2 linked regions of the Ruminococcus sp. HUN007 genome follow. The protein of the gene in region 1 interacts with the protein of each later gene in a pairwise test. Links are inferred from orthologs where the notes say so. Each region holds a gene or a part of one and is shown in the gene's direction. Other genes may lie near its edges.

Region 1 (7,967 bases):
TTCAGAAGAAGTTTCTGTAGCTGTAGTTGTAAGAGCAGGTGCTGAAAGCCCTGTTACTGTTGTTTCTGTACCTGTTACTGTTGTTGTAATGTCGCCTGAAACTGATGTAACAGCGGCATCTGATACAACTGCCTGGGTTTGTGTTGCTTCAGCCTGATATGACGGCTGTGTTGGAAGAGTAACATTGATAACACTGTTTGAAAGGTCTTCAATGTTTGACATTGTTACTGCCGGGCCGTTTAAAGTCTGGTTGTCTTCTGCAGCTGAAACGCTGAAAGCGCATGTGCTTACAATGCAAAGACTTGCTACACAAGCAATAAGAGATCTGATTTTTTTTCATTTTTACTTCTCCTTTTTCTCTCGTGCACACAACAGTTTTTACCCATCCCTGTTTTTCCCGTTCATCCCTGATAAAATCGAATAAAATCCGACGGAAACAGCAAATCTGCTGAATACACATCTTTTTTAATTAATTTAATTAAGTTTAATTATACTCTTTCAAAATCATTTTGTCAATAGATAGATTTTGCTGTTTAGTGCGCAGCAAATCATCCGGTTTTATATGCTATATGCACAAATTACAAAGCAGTGTTTACAGATTATTATTGAATGTTATTGTAAATCCTAATTTGTACTTTCCCGAAATTGCGAAATCAAATACAAGTACAATTACGGACGATTGGATACAAAAACTAAATTCTCAGACACAGGAAAAAGGCGCCCCGCCAAGCGGAACGCCCATGTATGTATATGTGTGCATAAGATAATGTCTGTTTATTACTCAGCGCTGAATGATGTTTTCAATCACGTCTACTATACTGAGCCTGTTTGGTTTGTCCTGAGTAAATAATTAAGGAGTTGAATTCGGTCCGAGTGAAGTGATCTTATCAGCTTCTCCTACACCAGCCATCCTGGCGAATTTAGCGGACGCAACTGGATCACGCGTGTTGTTCTTACTACTCTGATTTGTATCATTCTTTATCTCACCGTCTTTCGATACTGCAACATATGTAAACTTGATCGTACCGTCACGATAACATACATTTACCTGATAGCGATACCATGTTTTATTTGATTTACAAAGCATATTATTACATACTGGTCTTCTGTAGGCATACTCTGCCGCTACTTCAACACCATCTTCAGTTACCGCATTCTTTTTGGTAGTATAAGCAGATGCCGAGGTAATAAATCCATTTTCCTGCAATAACTCCGCTATTCTTATACTGCTTACACGAACTTCATTTTTATCGACATATATATATCCATGATCATCAGGATCCTGACCACCTACTGAATATTTCCACGGATTTTTTGTAAAAACTTCGAAGTTAGGTTCATACATTGCTTCTGCCTGTATCGCTTCACACATAATTCTAGCATTTTCAGCATCTGCAGTATTATTAGCTTTTTCCATCCATCCTACCATAGTAGGTACAATGATAGCGGCAAGAATGCCAATGATTGAAATTACAACTATAAGCTCAATAAGCGTAAAACCATGAAGTTTCTTTTCCGACCGTTCTTCGTACTGCTCTTCGTAATACTCTTCCTTCTTCATAACGACTCCTCCTGTCTGTCATATTTCACAGCCCGGATCTTCTCAGATCTCCTGCATATTTCCTGAACACTGCAAGCTCCCGGATATTATCCCCCTGCCGGAACTGATGCTTTTCATCCTTGTGCATCTTTATCTGCCAGTGTTTTTCTGAAAGTGCTGATATATTTATCAGCAGAGCATTCGGAGCTAAGCCCCTTTAACTCCCGTTCAGCAGATCCGGAAAATCCGTATCTGCTGTATATCTTTTTTTCATTAACAGTAGTGACACAAAAAGGCTGATACCGTACGGTATCAGCCTTTGAAAATCAATTTTAAATGATATCCCGCTTTATTAAGCCCTGATCAGTTAAGTTCTGCTTTCAGTTTTTAATAATTGATCACAGTTTACTTTTCTTTCTCATCTTTTTTAAGGAAACACTGATTAAATCGGAAATCCAGCTTCGCTGGATTTCCGGAGGTGGGATTTACGGGGCTTCGCCCCGAACCCCCACGCTGATTTATGAATAAATCAGCGTTTCCTTAAGATTTCATTTAATATCATGCAGCTGGCTGTCATACCGTTTTAAGGTTTAGACCCATTAGCTTTGCGTCCTTGCTTTTCAACAAGTTTGCCAAATTATTTTCAACTTAACTACTGTATTTAGTATAACACTCCGATTGTGAAATGTCAATGAATTTGCAAATATTAGTCTGTTTTCGTACAGTTGCACATTCATGCACTATCGTATCTATACAAAGCAACGTCTGATTATCTGACTTTTATCGAGGCATAATAAACACAAAACTGCCCACATCAGAATAATAATCTGACACGAGCAGTCTGTCTATTTTCAATGCGGGTGACAGGACTTGAACCTGCACACCTTGCGGCACCAGAACCTAAATCTGGCGTGTCTGCCAGTTTCACCACACCCGCATATGCCGGATACGACACAAACAATATTATACTCCTTAATCGTCATTTTGTCAAGTTCTGCAGTCGTCAAATTTTTATAGCCAAATACCCGGCCTCTGCTTTGTGAATAATAGATAAAAGTTAATACCAACCACTCATTATTCTTGACGAAACAACACTTTTTATACTATACTATATAGTATAACAGACTGTAACGCTGCGGCGTGATTATATATGATCGTTAATTATGATAAAACTGGGGTGACAACAATGGCCGGAAACATTTATGATAACAGGGAACTTTCGTGGCTGAAATTCAATCAGCGCGTACTGCAGGAATCGCTGGACACAACGGTTCCTCTGCTTGAAAGACTGACTTTTACAGCGATCTTTCAGTCAAATCTTGATGAATTTTTTATGGTAAGGGTGGGCACATTATTCGACCAGCTTCTGACGGATCCGGAGCTTCGGGAGAATAAAACCAACATGACGAGCCGCGAGCAGCTCGATTCTATATTTGCACGGGTAAGGAAGACGGAACCGCAGAAGGACAAGGCTTACCGCGACATAATGAAGCTGCTTGAAAAGCATGATATAAAGCAGGTCTCGATGGACAGGCTGACAGATGAGGAAGACGCTTTTCTGCGTGAATATTTCAGAGCGGAGATACAGCCCGTACTCTCGCCGCTGATAATCGACAAGCGCCATCCCCTTCCTTTTATAAAAAACAAGGAACTTTATATAGCAGTCCGCCTCGATTCGAAATCGGGCAACAAAATCGGGCTGCTTCCGGTCAGCGAACGCATAAAGCGCGTCATCCAGCTGAGCCGCAGGCCGTTCCGGTTTGTACTTGCCGAGGATGTGATACTCAAATACGCCTCCGAGGTATTTGAAAACTACAGCGTTCTTGAAAAGTCGATAATACGCGTCACGAGAAACGCTGACATAAGCGAGGATGACGACTCGCTTCTTGACAACGACTTTGATTTCCGCGACGTAATGGAAGAACTGATCAAGAAAAGAAAGAAGCTCGCACCGGTACGTCTGCAGATATGCGGCGCAACCGGAAGTGAAATGGTGAAGTATCTGTGCAAGCGCCTTGAAATCAGTGAAAACCAGGTATTTTCCGCATCGGCTCCGCTCGACCTTTCATTTACATTCATGATAAAGTCGATGTTTGAAACCTCAAAGCCGGAGCTGTGCTACATGCATTTCGCACCGCAGCACTCCCCTGCTATAAACGAAAACAGACCGATGGCAGAGCAGATACGTCAGAAAGATATAATCCTGCACTACCCTTACGAAAGCATCAAGCCTTTTATCCGCATGCTGAACGAAGCTGCAGCGGATCCTGATGTGGTATCGGTAAAAATAACGCTGTACCGCCTTGCACGCAACAGCAAGATAATTCAGGCTCTGGTGGACATGGCCGAACGCGGCAAGGACGTTCTCGTACTGGTAGAACTGCGCGCCAGATTCGATGAGGAGAACAACATCGGCTGGTCAAAACGTCTCCAGAATGCCGGATGTACTATTATATACGGACCGCCGGGTCTGAAAGTCCATTCAAAGCTTCTGCTTATAACCCGCAGAAGAGGCGGCAGACTCGAGTACATTACACAGGTGGGCACCGGAAACTACAACGAAAAGACTTCCGAACTGTACACCGACCTTTCACTTCTGACGGCAAATGAAAAAATAGCTGCCGGAGCACTTGAAGTCTTCAACGCACTTTCACTCGGCTCACTCGTGAAGAAGTCAGACAGCCTGCTGGTCGCTCCGTTATGCCTGCAGTCAAAGGTCATTGAAATGATCGACGAGGAAATAATGCAGGCCAGAAGCGGAAACAAGGCATACATCGGCATAAAGATAAATTCACTTTCCGACAAAGTCATAATCGACAAACTCGCCGAAGCTTCACAGGCAGGCGTACGAACAGAACTCGTCATACGAGGCCTGTGCTGCCTTATTTCAGGGGTAAAGGGAAAGACTGATAACATACGTGTGACAAGCATAGTAGGCCGTTTCCTTGAACACAGCCGCATCTATATTTTCGGAACGAAGCAGAGAAGAAAAGTATACATCAGTTCCGCTGACTTCATGACCCGTAACACTGTCAAGCGCGTCGAGGTAGCAGTACCGGTGTATGACCCGGACATAAAGGACCGCGTTGTGAACATTTTTGAAACTCTCATTTCAGATGACACCAAGGCAAGGATCCAGGGTTCAGACGGAATGTACCGCAGAAAGAGTGTCCGCAGAAAGAACATAAGCGCACAGGATACTTTCATGACCGAAGCTATAGAAAAAGCCGCATCAGCACCTGCGGAAAGAAAACCGGACGACAGCGGATTTTCTGATTTCTATAAATCATTTCTTATGCAGTAGCCTCGTTTAAAACCGCAGCGTATCCGCACTTTTATCTCTCCCGTAAAGGGAGTGCTAATGAGTAACCATCAAAACGATAATAAAATCATTACGGCGTCCCGCAAAAAAGGGACGCTTTTTTTGTGCACAAATAACATCAGATTCAAATTTCGGGCATCTACTTTGACAGTTTTAACAAAGATGAATAAACCTATTGACATTCGCCTTAAATAATGTTAAATTATATTTAGCACTCAGAGAGATAGAGTGCTAACACTTACGAACCAATATTGCTAATCAGGAGGCTTTCAGATGGATGAACGAAAGCTAAAAATACTGGCAGCTGTTGTAGATGAATATATTCTTACAGGCGAGCCTGTTGGTTCAAAGGCCATTTCCAAAGTACCGGGCATCAACGTTTCAGCAGCCACGATCCGAAACGACATGTCTGTTCTCGAACAGCTCGGATACCTTGAACAGCCGCACACATCGGCAGGACGAATTCCTACATTCAACGGATACCGCCTGTACATAGATCAGCTGATGACAGTCGAGGAACTCTCGGAAAGCGAACGTCAGAGACTTGATGCAATGCTCGGTGAAGAGGAAAACCTCACTGAAGAATCAATAATTCAAAGTGCCGGAAAAGCTCTTGCGGAACTCACAAAATGCGCTTCTGTAGTTGCAAATTCCGCACCTAAGTTTTCAGTCATCACCAAGGTTGATGTTGTTCCGACCGGCAAGCGTCTTTACCTTATACTGCTTATCACATCAAACGGCAGTATCAAGAACAAGGCATGCAGACTTGAATTTGATCTTGATGAAGAACAGCTCGCATTTTTTTCACATTACATTCAGGAAAATCTTCAGGGTGTTTCAATCGAGGAACTCTCGGAAGAACGAATGGAAAAACTTATTACAGCACTCGGTGCTTATATGATTACCCTTGCTCCGCTGGTAAAAGGTCTGTGTGAACTTTCACAGGATCTTCTCCACAATGAGCTTACGATAAGCGGCACAAAACAACCTGATCTCGTGCAGCGACTTTGACAAGAACGAGATAGTAAGATTCATTGAACACAAAAATGATTTTGCTGAGTTCCTTGACAGCAGTTTCAGCGGAATACAGGTAATGTTCAGTGAGGAAAATGACGACTTCATAATCGGCAACTCGAGCATGATAGTTTCAAAGTACCGCAAGGGTGACAAGGAAGCCGGTTCACTCGGAATAGTCGGACCGATGCGACTCAACTATGCAAAGATCATACCTTATATAGAGTATTTTACGCAGAAGATAACAGATGTTCTTACCGGAGAAATTCCGGAAACTGCGGGAAAGGAACCAGACAATAATGAGTAAGAAAAAGCACGCAGAAGAAACTTCAGAAAAGGAACTCGAAGTGAACGAAGCTTCTGAAAACGAAGCAGAAGAAGCTGCCGCAGAAAATGCAGAAACAGCGGAGGAAACTTCTGAAGCATCGCCGGAAGAAAGTGCTGATGCAAAAGTCACTGCACTTGAGGAAGAACTTAAAAAGGAAAAGGACAATTACATGAGACTTTTCGCTGAGTTCGACAACTTCAGAAAGAGAACTTCAAGAGAAAAAACTGAAGCATACGGAGATTCCGCAGCAAAAACAATAGGCGCTATCCTCCCCGCTCTGGACAACTTCGAAAGAGCACTCGATGCTCCGTGCGAGGATGAAAACTTCAAGAAGGGTGTTGAAATGATCTTCACTCAGCTCAACGGCATTCTCGAAAAGCTCGGAGTAACAGAAATAGAAGCACTCGGCGCACCATTTGATCCGAACTTCCACAACGCCATCAAGCAGGTGGAAAGCGAAGACGCCGAATCTGACACTGTATGCGAGGTATTCCAGAAGGGATACAAACTCGGCGACAGAGTAATAAGAACTGCAATGGTTGCAGTAACCGCCTGATCACAGATCATTCTGATGACAGGATATTAAAACGCAAACAAACAATAAACAAATATAAACATTCAGATTGAAAGGATGAATCAGTTATGGGAAAGATCATTGGTATTGACTTAGGTACAACAAACTCATGCGTAGCAGTTATGGAAGGCGGTAACTCAGTAGTTATCCCTAACTCAGAAGGTGCAAGAACAACTCCTTCAGTAGTTGCATTCACAAAGAACGGCGAAAGACTTGTTGGTCAGACAGCAAAGCATCAGGCTATCACAAACCCTGACAAGACTATCATCTCCATCAAGCGTCACATGGGTTCAGACTACAAGGTAGATATAGACGGCAAGAAGTACACACCACAGGAGATCTCAGCAATGATCCTTCAGAAGCTGAAGGCTGACGCTGAAGCATATCTCGGCGAAAAGGTTACAGAAGCAGTTATCACTGTTCCTGCTTACTTCACAGACTCACAGAGACAGGCTACAAAGGACGCTGGTCAGATCGCTGGTCTTACAGTTAAGCGTATCATCAACGAACCTACAGCAGCTGCTCTTTCGTACGGTATCGACAAGGAAGATGACCAGAAGATCATGGTTTACGACCTCGGCGGCGGTACATTCGACGTATCCATCATCGAAATGGGCGACGGCGTAACAGAAGTTCTTGCTACAGCAGGTAACAACCGTCTCGGCGGTGACGACTTCGACCAGAGAATCATCGACTGGATGGTTGCAGAGTTCAAGCAGGCAGAAGGTATTGACCTCTCAGGCGACAAGCTCGCTATGCAGAGACTCAAGGAGGCTGCTGAAAAGGCTAAGATCGAACTCTCATCAACAACAACTTCAAACATCAACCTCCCGTTCATCTCAGCTGATGCTTCAGGCCCTAAGCACCTCGACCTCACACTTACACAGGCTAAGTTCAACGAACTCACTGCAGACCTCGTTCAGGCTACAATGGGACCTGTTGACCAGGCTCTCAGCGACAGCGGTCTTTCAGCAAGCGACCTCAACAAGGTTCTCCTCGTTGGTGGTTCTTCAAGAATCCCTGCAGTTCAGGAAGCTGTCAAGAAGCGTATCGGCAAGGATCCATTCAAGGGTATCAACCCTGACGAATGCGTTGCTCTCGGTGCTGCTTACCAGGGCGGTGTACTCGGCGGCGACGTTAAGGAAGGTCTCCTCCTCCTCGACGTAACACCACTTTCACTCGGCCTTGA
Region 2 (7,945 bases), 130 kb from region 1 along the record:
TCATGATCACAGTTCGAGATCATGTGCTGAGACTATAATAAACAGACTTGCCGGAGGAGAAACGGCAGCGGTCGTTACCGATGCCGGCATGCCGTGTATTTCTGATCCGGGTGAAGACCTCGTGAAACTCTGCTACGAAAACGATATACCGGTAAGGGTGATACCGGGGCCAAGCGCAGTTGTTTCAGCCCTTGCTGTTTCCGGACTTTCCACATCACGGTTTTCATTTGAGGGTTTCCTTTCAGTTACACGAAAGCAGCGCATCGAGCATCTGGAAGAAGTGAAGGATAACAAAAACACCATGATATTCTACGAAGCTCCGCACAAGCTTGTGTCAACGCTTGAGGATATGCATGAATATTTCGGCGACAGGCGCATTTCGCTGTGCAGAGAACTTACCAAAGTCTACGAAGAGGTCATCAGGACAACGCTTTCAGGCGCACTGGAATACTATTCGGAAAAATCACCGAAGGGAGAATACGTTCTTGTGATAGAAGGGAAACCGGAATCTGATGAGCCTGAGTGTACAATAGAACTTGCGCTCGAAATGGTGCGCAGACTGGTGGATGAGGGTGAGAAGACCATCAGCGCCTGCAAGAAAGTCGCAAAGGAAACAGGATATAAGAAAAGCGAGCTTTACCAGATGATAAATTCGGAAAAAGAATAAAAAAAACGATCCGCCCCGGTGCTGCCGGGGCGGATCTTCATATTTGATCAGTGTTTCCTTAATAATTTCCGGATGTATCTTCAACCAGAGTGAATTCAAAATCTATTGTTTCACGTTTTGAGGTGTCTTTTTCGTCAACGCGCACAGCCTTTGCACGTACTTTGTCGCCGGCTTTTTTGCCGCGCCTGTTTATGGCATCCATGAAGGAGTCGTAGTCATTGACTCTGATATTTTCGATTTCCACGATTATATCCTTTGCTTTGAGTCCTGACTTTGAAATGTCGCAGTTTTCGTCCATGGATTCTATCAGAAGGCCTTCCGGCAGACCGGAAGCTGCTGACTGGGCGGCTGTGATCTCGTAGAAGGTTATTCCGACTTTGAATCGTCCGCTTATAAATCCGTTGGCGACAAGTTCTTCTATAACGGGCTTGGCATCATTGATCGCAATCGCAAAACCGAGACCTTCATAGCCGTAGCTCGAGCTTACATATTTTGATGAGGTTATTCCTATTACCTGGCCGAACATGTTTACAAGAGCGCCTCCGGAGTTGCCGGGGCTTATTGCGGCGTCAGTCTGGATGCAGTTCATTTCGCGTCCGGTCTGGTCACCTCGTATCATTCGGTTTATACCGGAAACGTAACCTCCGGATATGCTTCCGTGAAGACCGCCCGGGTTTCCGATGGCCATTACCTGTTCACCCTGTATTACATCATCTGAATTGCCGAATTCGGCAGGCTTCAGCTTTTTGTCTCCCGGGGCTATTTTCACCACGCCGATATCGGTTTTTGCGTCATAGCCGACGACTTCGGCGGTGAAGACTGATTTGTCCGAAAGAACTGCTTTTACGGTTTTGCCGTTCTGTATTACGTGAGCATTTGTTGCGATATATCCGTCAGCAGAAAGTATAATGCCTGATCCGCTGCCTGAAGGTGTGTCGGTTTTGCCGTCTTCGTATATGATTATTTCCACTACTGAAGGTCCGACTGCCTGGCAGATGCCGGATGAGGTGTAGCGTCCGGTGCTGTCTTTCAGATCCTCATCCTTGTCAGGACGGCTGTTGAGACCAAGTACAACAGTTGTTCTGGTTCCGGGAGAGTAAAAGCTGTCTTTCAGCCTGAAGGACCGGACGACAATGCAGTATACAGCAAAAGCAAGTATAAGAAGCACTGCGCATATTGAAAGAAAAACAGCCGGCTTTGGTGTGCGTTCTTCACGTTCCTGCAGTCTGTTTCTGTAGTCAGTGTCACAAAGGAATTTTTCTGCGTCGTATATCAGGAGTTCCTTGTCAAAAACATTTTCCGGAAGTACTGCCTTTTCTTCGTTTCCGCCGGAAGGTTCTGTGGTGTTGTTTTCAAATTGTTCCATTTGTGTCCTTTCGTTGTTCTGTTGTTTGCCTTTATGCAGGCTCCTCGATCTCTGTTTCGAATTTGTATCCTACGCCCCAGACGGTCTTAAGGGACCATTTGTCCGAAGTGCCTTCGAGTTTTTCGCGGAGTCTTTTAATGTGTACGTCTACAGTTCTTGAATCGCCGTAGTATTCAAATCCCCATACTTCGTCGAGAAGCTGGTCGCGTGTGTAGACCCTGTTCGGGTTGGAGGCAAGAAAGTAAAGAAGTTCAAGTTCCTTCGGAGGAGCTTCCTTTACTATGCCGTTTACCTTGAGCTCGTACTGTGAAAGATTCACCGTAAGTCTGTCGTGTGAGACTTCCTTGTTGTCGCTGTGTCCGGAGAAGCTTGTTCTGCGGTGCACCGCCTTTATACGTGCCATTACTTCCTTTATTTCAAAAGGCTTTGTAATATAGTCATCAGCTCCGAGTTCCAGTCCCAGAACCTTGTCGAATGTGTCATTCCGTGATGTTATTATTATAAGAGGTACGGACGATTTTTTTCTTATTTCCTTGCAGAGCTGCCAGCCGTCTGAACCGGGAACAGCAACGTCAAGAAGTATGAAATCAGTCTTTACAGCTCTGAACGTGATCATGGCGTTTTCTCCGTCATGAGCGAAAATAACTGTGTTTCCGTCTTTTTCGAGAGCAGATTTAAGAACACTGCATGTGTTTTTGTCATCGTCGATTATAAGGACTTTGCCCAGTGACATTCTGCATCATCTCCTTTGCCAGAAAAATAAGGGGCTATTATTATTGACCGGTTGCATTGAAAGTCAGATTTATCTTTGACGTTCACTATAATTATACAATAATAAACTGATGTGTACAAGCAGAATTGTGAACAAATTATTACGTGGAAATTAATAAGAATTTAACATACTTTCAGATGTTAAAATCGCTTATGCTAGTTGCACAAATATTCATGCATGACGTGGAATACTAAAAACAATTCCACAAAGTTTCGGGAAAATTGCTTAAACCCCTTGATTGTTTTATTATAAGTTGGTAAAATATAATTAGCACTCAAAGATAAAGAGTGCTAATAAATATAATCAGTTATCCTGAAAAGTTTTAAGGAGGAAATATATTATGACAATCAAACCACTTGCAGACAGAGTAGTTGTTAAACTTACTGAAGCAGAGGAAACAACAAAGAGCGGAATCATTCTTACCGGTTCAGCAAAGGAAAAGCCACAGGTATCAGAAGTAGTAGCTGTTGGTCCCGGCGGAATGGTTGACGGAAACAAGGTTGAAATGTACGTTAAGCCTGGCGACAAGGTTCTTACGGGCAAGTACTCAGGAACAGAAGTCAAGGTTGACGGCGTTGAATACACTATCCTCAGACAGGAAGACATTCTCGCTATCGTTGAATAATTAATGAAACGCTGATCTATTCATAAATCAGCGTGGGGTACGGGGCGAAGCCTGCAATCTCCCCGCTTCAGCAATCCGGCAAAGCCGGATTGCTGACTTGAGCTAAGAAAGAAAATATAAATCAGATATAAAGGAGTAATAGTTATGGCAAAGAATATTATTTACGGCGAAGAAGCCAGAAAAGCACTTCAGGCTGGTATCAACAAGCTTGCAGATACAGTAAAGATCACACTCGGACCTAAGGGCAGAAACGTAGTTCTCGACAAGAAATTCGGTGCTCCGCTCATCACAAATGACGGTGTTACAATTGCCAAGGAGATCGAGCTCGAAGATGCATTCGAAAACATGGGTGCTCAGCTCGTTAAGGAAGTTGCTACAAAGACAAATGACGCTGCCGGTGACGGTACAACAACAGCTACACTCCTTGCACAGGCTCTCATCCGTGAAGGTATGAAGAACGTTGCTGCAGGTGCTAACCCGATGATCGTAAGAAAGGGTATCTCAAAGGCTGTTGACGCTGCAGTAAAGTCTATCGTTGACAATTCAAAGAAAATTGAAGGTTCAGCTGATATCGCAAGAGTTGCTACTATCTCATCAGCTGACGAAAACGTTGGTAAGCTCATCGCTGAAGCAATGGAAAAGGTAACATCGGACGGTGTTATCACTATCGAAGAAAGCAAGACTGCAGAAACATACAGCGAAGTTGTTGAAGGTATGCAGTTTGACCGCGGATACATCTCACCTTACATGGTTACAGATACAGACAAGATGAAGGCTGTTATCGATGATGCTCTCATCCTCATCACAGACAAGAAGATCTCAAGCATCCAGGACATCCTTCCGCTTCTCGAACAGATCGTTCAGGCAGGCAAGAAGCTCGTTATCATTGCTGAGGACATCGAAGGCGAAGCTCTTACAACTCTCGTTCTCAACAAGCTCAGAGGAACATTCGTATGCGTAGGTGTCAAGGCTCCTGGCTTCGGCGACAGACGTAAGGAAATGCTCAAGGATATCGCTATCCTCACAGGCGGTGAAGTTATCACAGAAGAACTCGGCCTCGAACTCAAGGATACAACAATGGATCAGCTCGGCCGCGCTAAGCAGGTCGTTATCGGCAAGGAAAACACAATTATCGTTGACGGTGCAGGTTCAGGCGAAGCAGTTAAGGAAAGACTCGCTCAGATCAAGGCTCAGATCGAAACAACAACATCTGACTTCGACAAGGAAAAGCTTCAGGAAAGAGTTGCAAAGCTTTCAGGCGGCGTAGCTGTTATCAAGGTAGGTGCTGCTACTGAGATCGAAATGAAGGAAAAGAAGCTCAGAATCGAAGATGCTCTTGCAGCTACAAAGGCAGCTGTTGAAGAAGGTATCGTAGCAGGCGGCGGTACAGCTCTTATCAATGCTATGCCAGCAGTTGAAAAGCTCATCCCTGAACTCGAAGGCGACGAAAGAACAGGCGCCAAGATCGTTCTCAAGGCTCTTGAAGAACCGGTTCGTCAGATCGCTCTCAATGCAGGTCTTGAAGGATCAGTTATCATCGACAAGATCAGAAACTCAGGCAAGGTTGGCTACGGCTTCGATGCTTACAATGAAAACTATGTTGACATGATTCCTTCAGGTATCGTTGATCCTACTAAGGTAACACGTTCAGCACTCCAGAATGCAGCTTCTGTTGCTTCTATGGTACTCACAACAGAAAGCCTCGTTGCAGATATCAAGGAAGAAACACCTGCAGCTCCTATGATGCCGCAGGGCGGCGGAATGGGATTCTGATAAACGAATAATTCCGTAACAGATATACATAAAAAAGGTTATCCGTATCCTGAAAGGGATGCGGATAACCTTTTTTTATGGAACACTGATAAAACCGGAAATCCGGAACGCGGGAATTCCGCGGCGTTACATCATTCCGGACATTTCCTTCTTGATCCTGCTCTTGTCTTTGTACATTTCCTTGTCGCTTCGTTCAATTATGGCCTTGATATTAGGTTCAGGACCGTCTTCGTCAGGATGGTAGCAGGAGGCTCCGACAGCTGCCGAGAACGGATAGCCCTTGTAGTTCTGAGCCTCAAGCGCGATCGCTTCTTTCAGTTTTTCTGTGACGTCTGAGTTTGTCATGCAGACAAACTCGTCACCGCCGGTCCTGTAAACTCTGCCTTTTCGTCCGATGGCAGCGATTATGACATCAGCACATCTTATGATGGCATCGTCTCCTTTTCTGTGACCGTAATTGTCGTTTATAAGTTTCAGAAAGTTTACGTCACACACTGTGATCCATAGTTTTTTGCAGTCGTTTGGAACATTTTCAAGGTGTGCGATCTGCATTTCATAGCTGTTTCGGTTCAGTGCGCGCGTCATTGAGTCGGTGACGGCATCGGCGAGCAGGTCGTTTGAAGCATTTATTTTCTTCAGCATTAAAAGAAACATGACCGCAACCAATAATGCAATGCCTATAATAATAAGAATCCTTAATGCAATGGCACTTGTTTCATGCTGATTCTTAAGTGTACTGTCCATTATATTAACGTCGTCTATGTAGTAGGCTACGTAACCGTCAGATTCCTCAGATTCCCCGGAGGTTATGAGGAGGTTTACCGCTGACGCATCATCCGGAAGTATAAATTCACCGGTCAGTTTTGACCAGTTGCTTTTCTGAAGCGTTTTTGCGTCAAGAACTTTCTCTTGCTTTGTGTCTCCTGTCATATAGCTTATTATGAGCCTGAATTCGTGTTCATTATTGTATGAACGCCCGTTGTACATGACAAATGCGGAATATTCGTAGCTTATTCCGTGGGTTACAAGTGAAGAAATATTGATTGCAGGTACGCTCAGCGGTGATGTTCGTTCCGAGGTGTACAGTGAATATCTTCCTGTGTGGCTGAAGTTCGATGAACGTTCAATATGTGCGTCTGTATACGCGTGCCAGTTATCTGTTCCTTCTTCAAAACCATAGGAAATTTCCTGATATTCCTTGGCTTCAGTTGTGACAGATGAAGCTTCATTTGTTGATATGAGTACTGTATCTATAGCGAAAGAAACAGATTTGTCAGAGTGTTCGAAATAAATGATGTAATCCGAAGCATCGTCAGGTACTGTATAGTAACCTGAGATTCTGCCCCAGCCTTCAGCTTTCAGTTCTGTTGATGCTATCTGATCGTAGGTAGGGTCGCTTGCACCTTCGATCATATATTTGATTATCAGCGACACAGTGTTTTTTTCGGTACTGTCCTGACGTACGAATGCGTCGAAACGGTATTTCTTTCCTGCATACAGCATATCTGAAACATCCAGGCTTGGACCGGCCCAGGTGTCCGGACGGTTTGAGACCAGGAATGAGTATGAACCGCTTTTGCTGTAGCGTGAATCCAGCTTTATATCGGCCTGTCCGCCTAAAGGCGACCAGCCGCCGAAACCTTCATCAAAGTTTTCACTGTATACTTCGACCCATCCCGGATCGAGCGCATGGTAAACTGTCGCAGCAAAGGCAGTCAGGGAAGGGGATGAAGTCAGAAAAACAATAAGAACTGACAGAAATGCAATAGCTCTGAACAGTTTTGCCTTCATGTATTCCCCTCCAATCTTTCCTTGAAAAAATAAATCTTTTTGCTACTATAATTATATCATTATTGCATTATTGGCGTCAATATATACGATCAATAAAAAATTCCCCCATGACGATGAGTACAAGGGGGAATTTATCAGATGCAGTTTTAAAAGCTGTTGAAGATCGCAGGTTACTTTCTTGAATACTCGGTATTCTTCGCCTTGATCTCCTGCTTGTTTTCATACATTTCCTTGTCGGAACGTTCTGTTATAGAACTGATATCAGGCGATTCGCCGTCTGTTTCCGGATCGTATGCTGCAAATCCTGATGCAACTGCGAAAGGATAACCCTTGTCTTCTTCAGATTCTTTTGCAAGAGCTTCTCGTATCTGTTCCTGCATGGATTTCCTGGTAATGCAGACAAACTCGTCACCGCCGGTTCTGTAAACCTCACCGTCATCACCTACGACATCCATAAGAAGTCTGCCGCATCTTGTGATAGCTTCGTCGCCTTTTTCGTGACCAAGGTTGTCGTTTATGTACTTAAGGAAATTTACATCGCACAGTGCGAACCAGAGGTCTTTACATTTTTCAGGTTCCTTTGTAAGTTCGTCGATGCGCTTTTCATATGCGTTTCTGTTGTAGCACTGTGTCATTGCATCCTTGGCGATTGATTTCAGGACTTCCTTCTTCTTCCTCATTCGCTTTGCTATAAGCAGGAACAGCGCTCTGATCAGAAGGGCAGCAGCTGCTGCGGCACACAGTATGATAAGAGCCTTTACTGCTGTTTCCCTGTGTATTACCGATGTTTCCGAAATGATAACGCTGTCAGTATAGAATGACATGAGATCGCTTTCGGTTATTTTTTCGGGTTCGTCAACGTTGCTGGTCTGTAAGTAGAATGCAACGTCGGCTGCATCTTCAGGAAGAATATATGTTCCTGTTATTCTTGTCCATTTATCTTTCGGAATA

Evidence for each region.
Region 2: the proteins of grpE (region 1) and groL interact in binary tests that used the Escherichia coli proteins (3 or more experiments, as listed by UniProt). The link is inferred for Ruminococcus sp. HUN007 from one-to-one orthologs.

What each region holds. Positions count from the first base shown.
Region 1 is NZ_JOOA01000002.1:2,527,051-2,535,017, reverse strand. The notes cover bases 4,973-7,967. They hold grpE (nucleotide exchange factor GrpE), read left to right. Parts: upstream 4,973-6,175; coding sequence 6,176-6,760; downstream 6,761-7,967. Other genes in these bases: dnaK (molecular chaperone DnaK), read left to right, coding at 6,847-7,967; CC97_RS21110 (HrcA family transcriptional regulator), read left to right, coding at 5,851-6,183; hrcA (heat-inducible transcriptional repressor HrcA), read left to right, coding at 5,136-5,873. Outside these bases: CC97_RS15235 (vWA domain-containing protein), read right to left, coding at 1-222; CC97_RS19110 (type II secretion system protein), read right to left, coding at 851-1,561; ppk1 (polyphosphate kinase 1), read left to right, coding at 2,691-4,844. UniProt on the Escherichia coli protein: Participates actively in the response to hyperosmotic and heat shock by preventing the aggregation of stress-denatured proteins, in association with DnaK and GrpE. It is the nucleotide exchange factor for DnaK and may function as a thermosensor.
Region 2 is NZ_JOOA01000002.1:2,398,772-2,406,716, forward strand. Bases 2,916-5,888 are described here. They hold groL (chaperonin GroEL), read left to right. Parts: upstream 2,916-3,574; coding sequence 3,575-5,203; downstream 5,204-5,888. Other genes in these bases: CC97_RS14710 (co-chaperone GroES), read left to right, coding at 3,146-3,430; CC97_RS14720 (carbohydrate binding domain-containing protein), read right to left, coding at 5,330-5,888. In the rest of the region: rsmI (16S rRNA (cytidine(1402)-2'-O)-methyltransferase), read left to right, coding at 1-667; CC97_RS14700 (trypsin-like peptidase domain-containing protein), read right to left, coding at 726-2,033; CC97_RS14705 (response regulator transcription factor), read right to left, coding at 2,065-2,766; more of CC97_RS14720, read right to left, coding at 5,889-6,994; CC97_RS14725 (carbohydrate binding domain-containing protein), read right to left, coding at 7,165-7,945.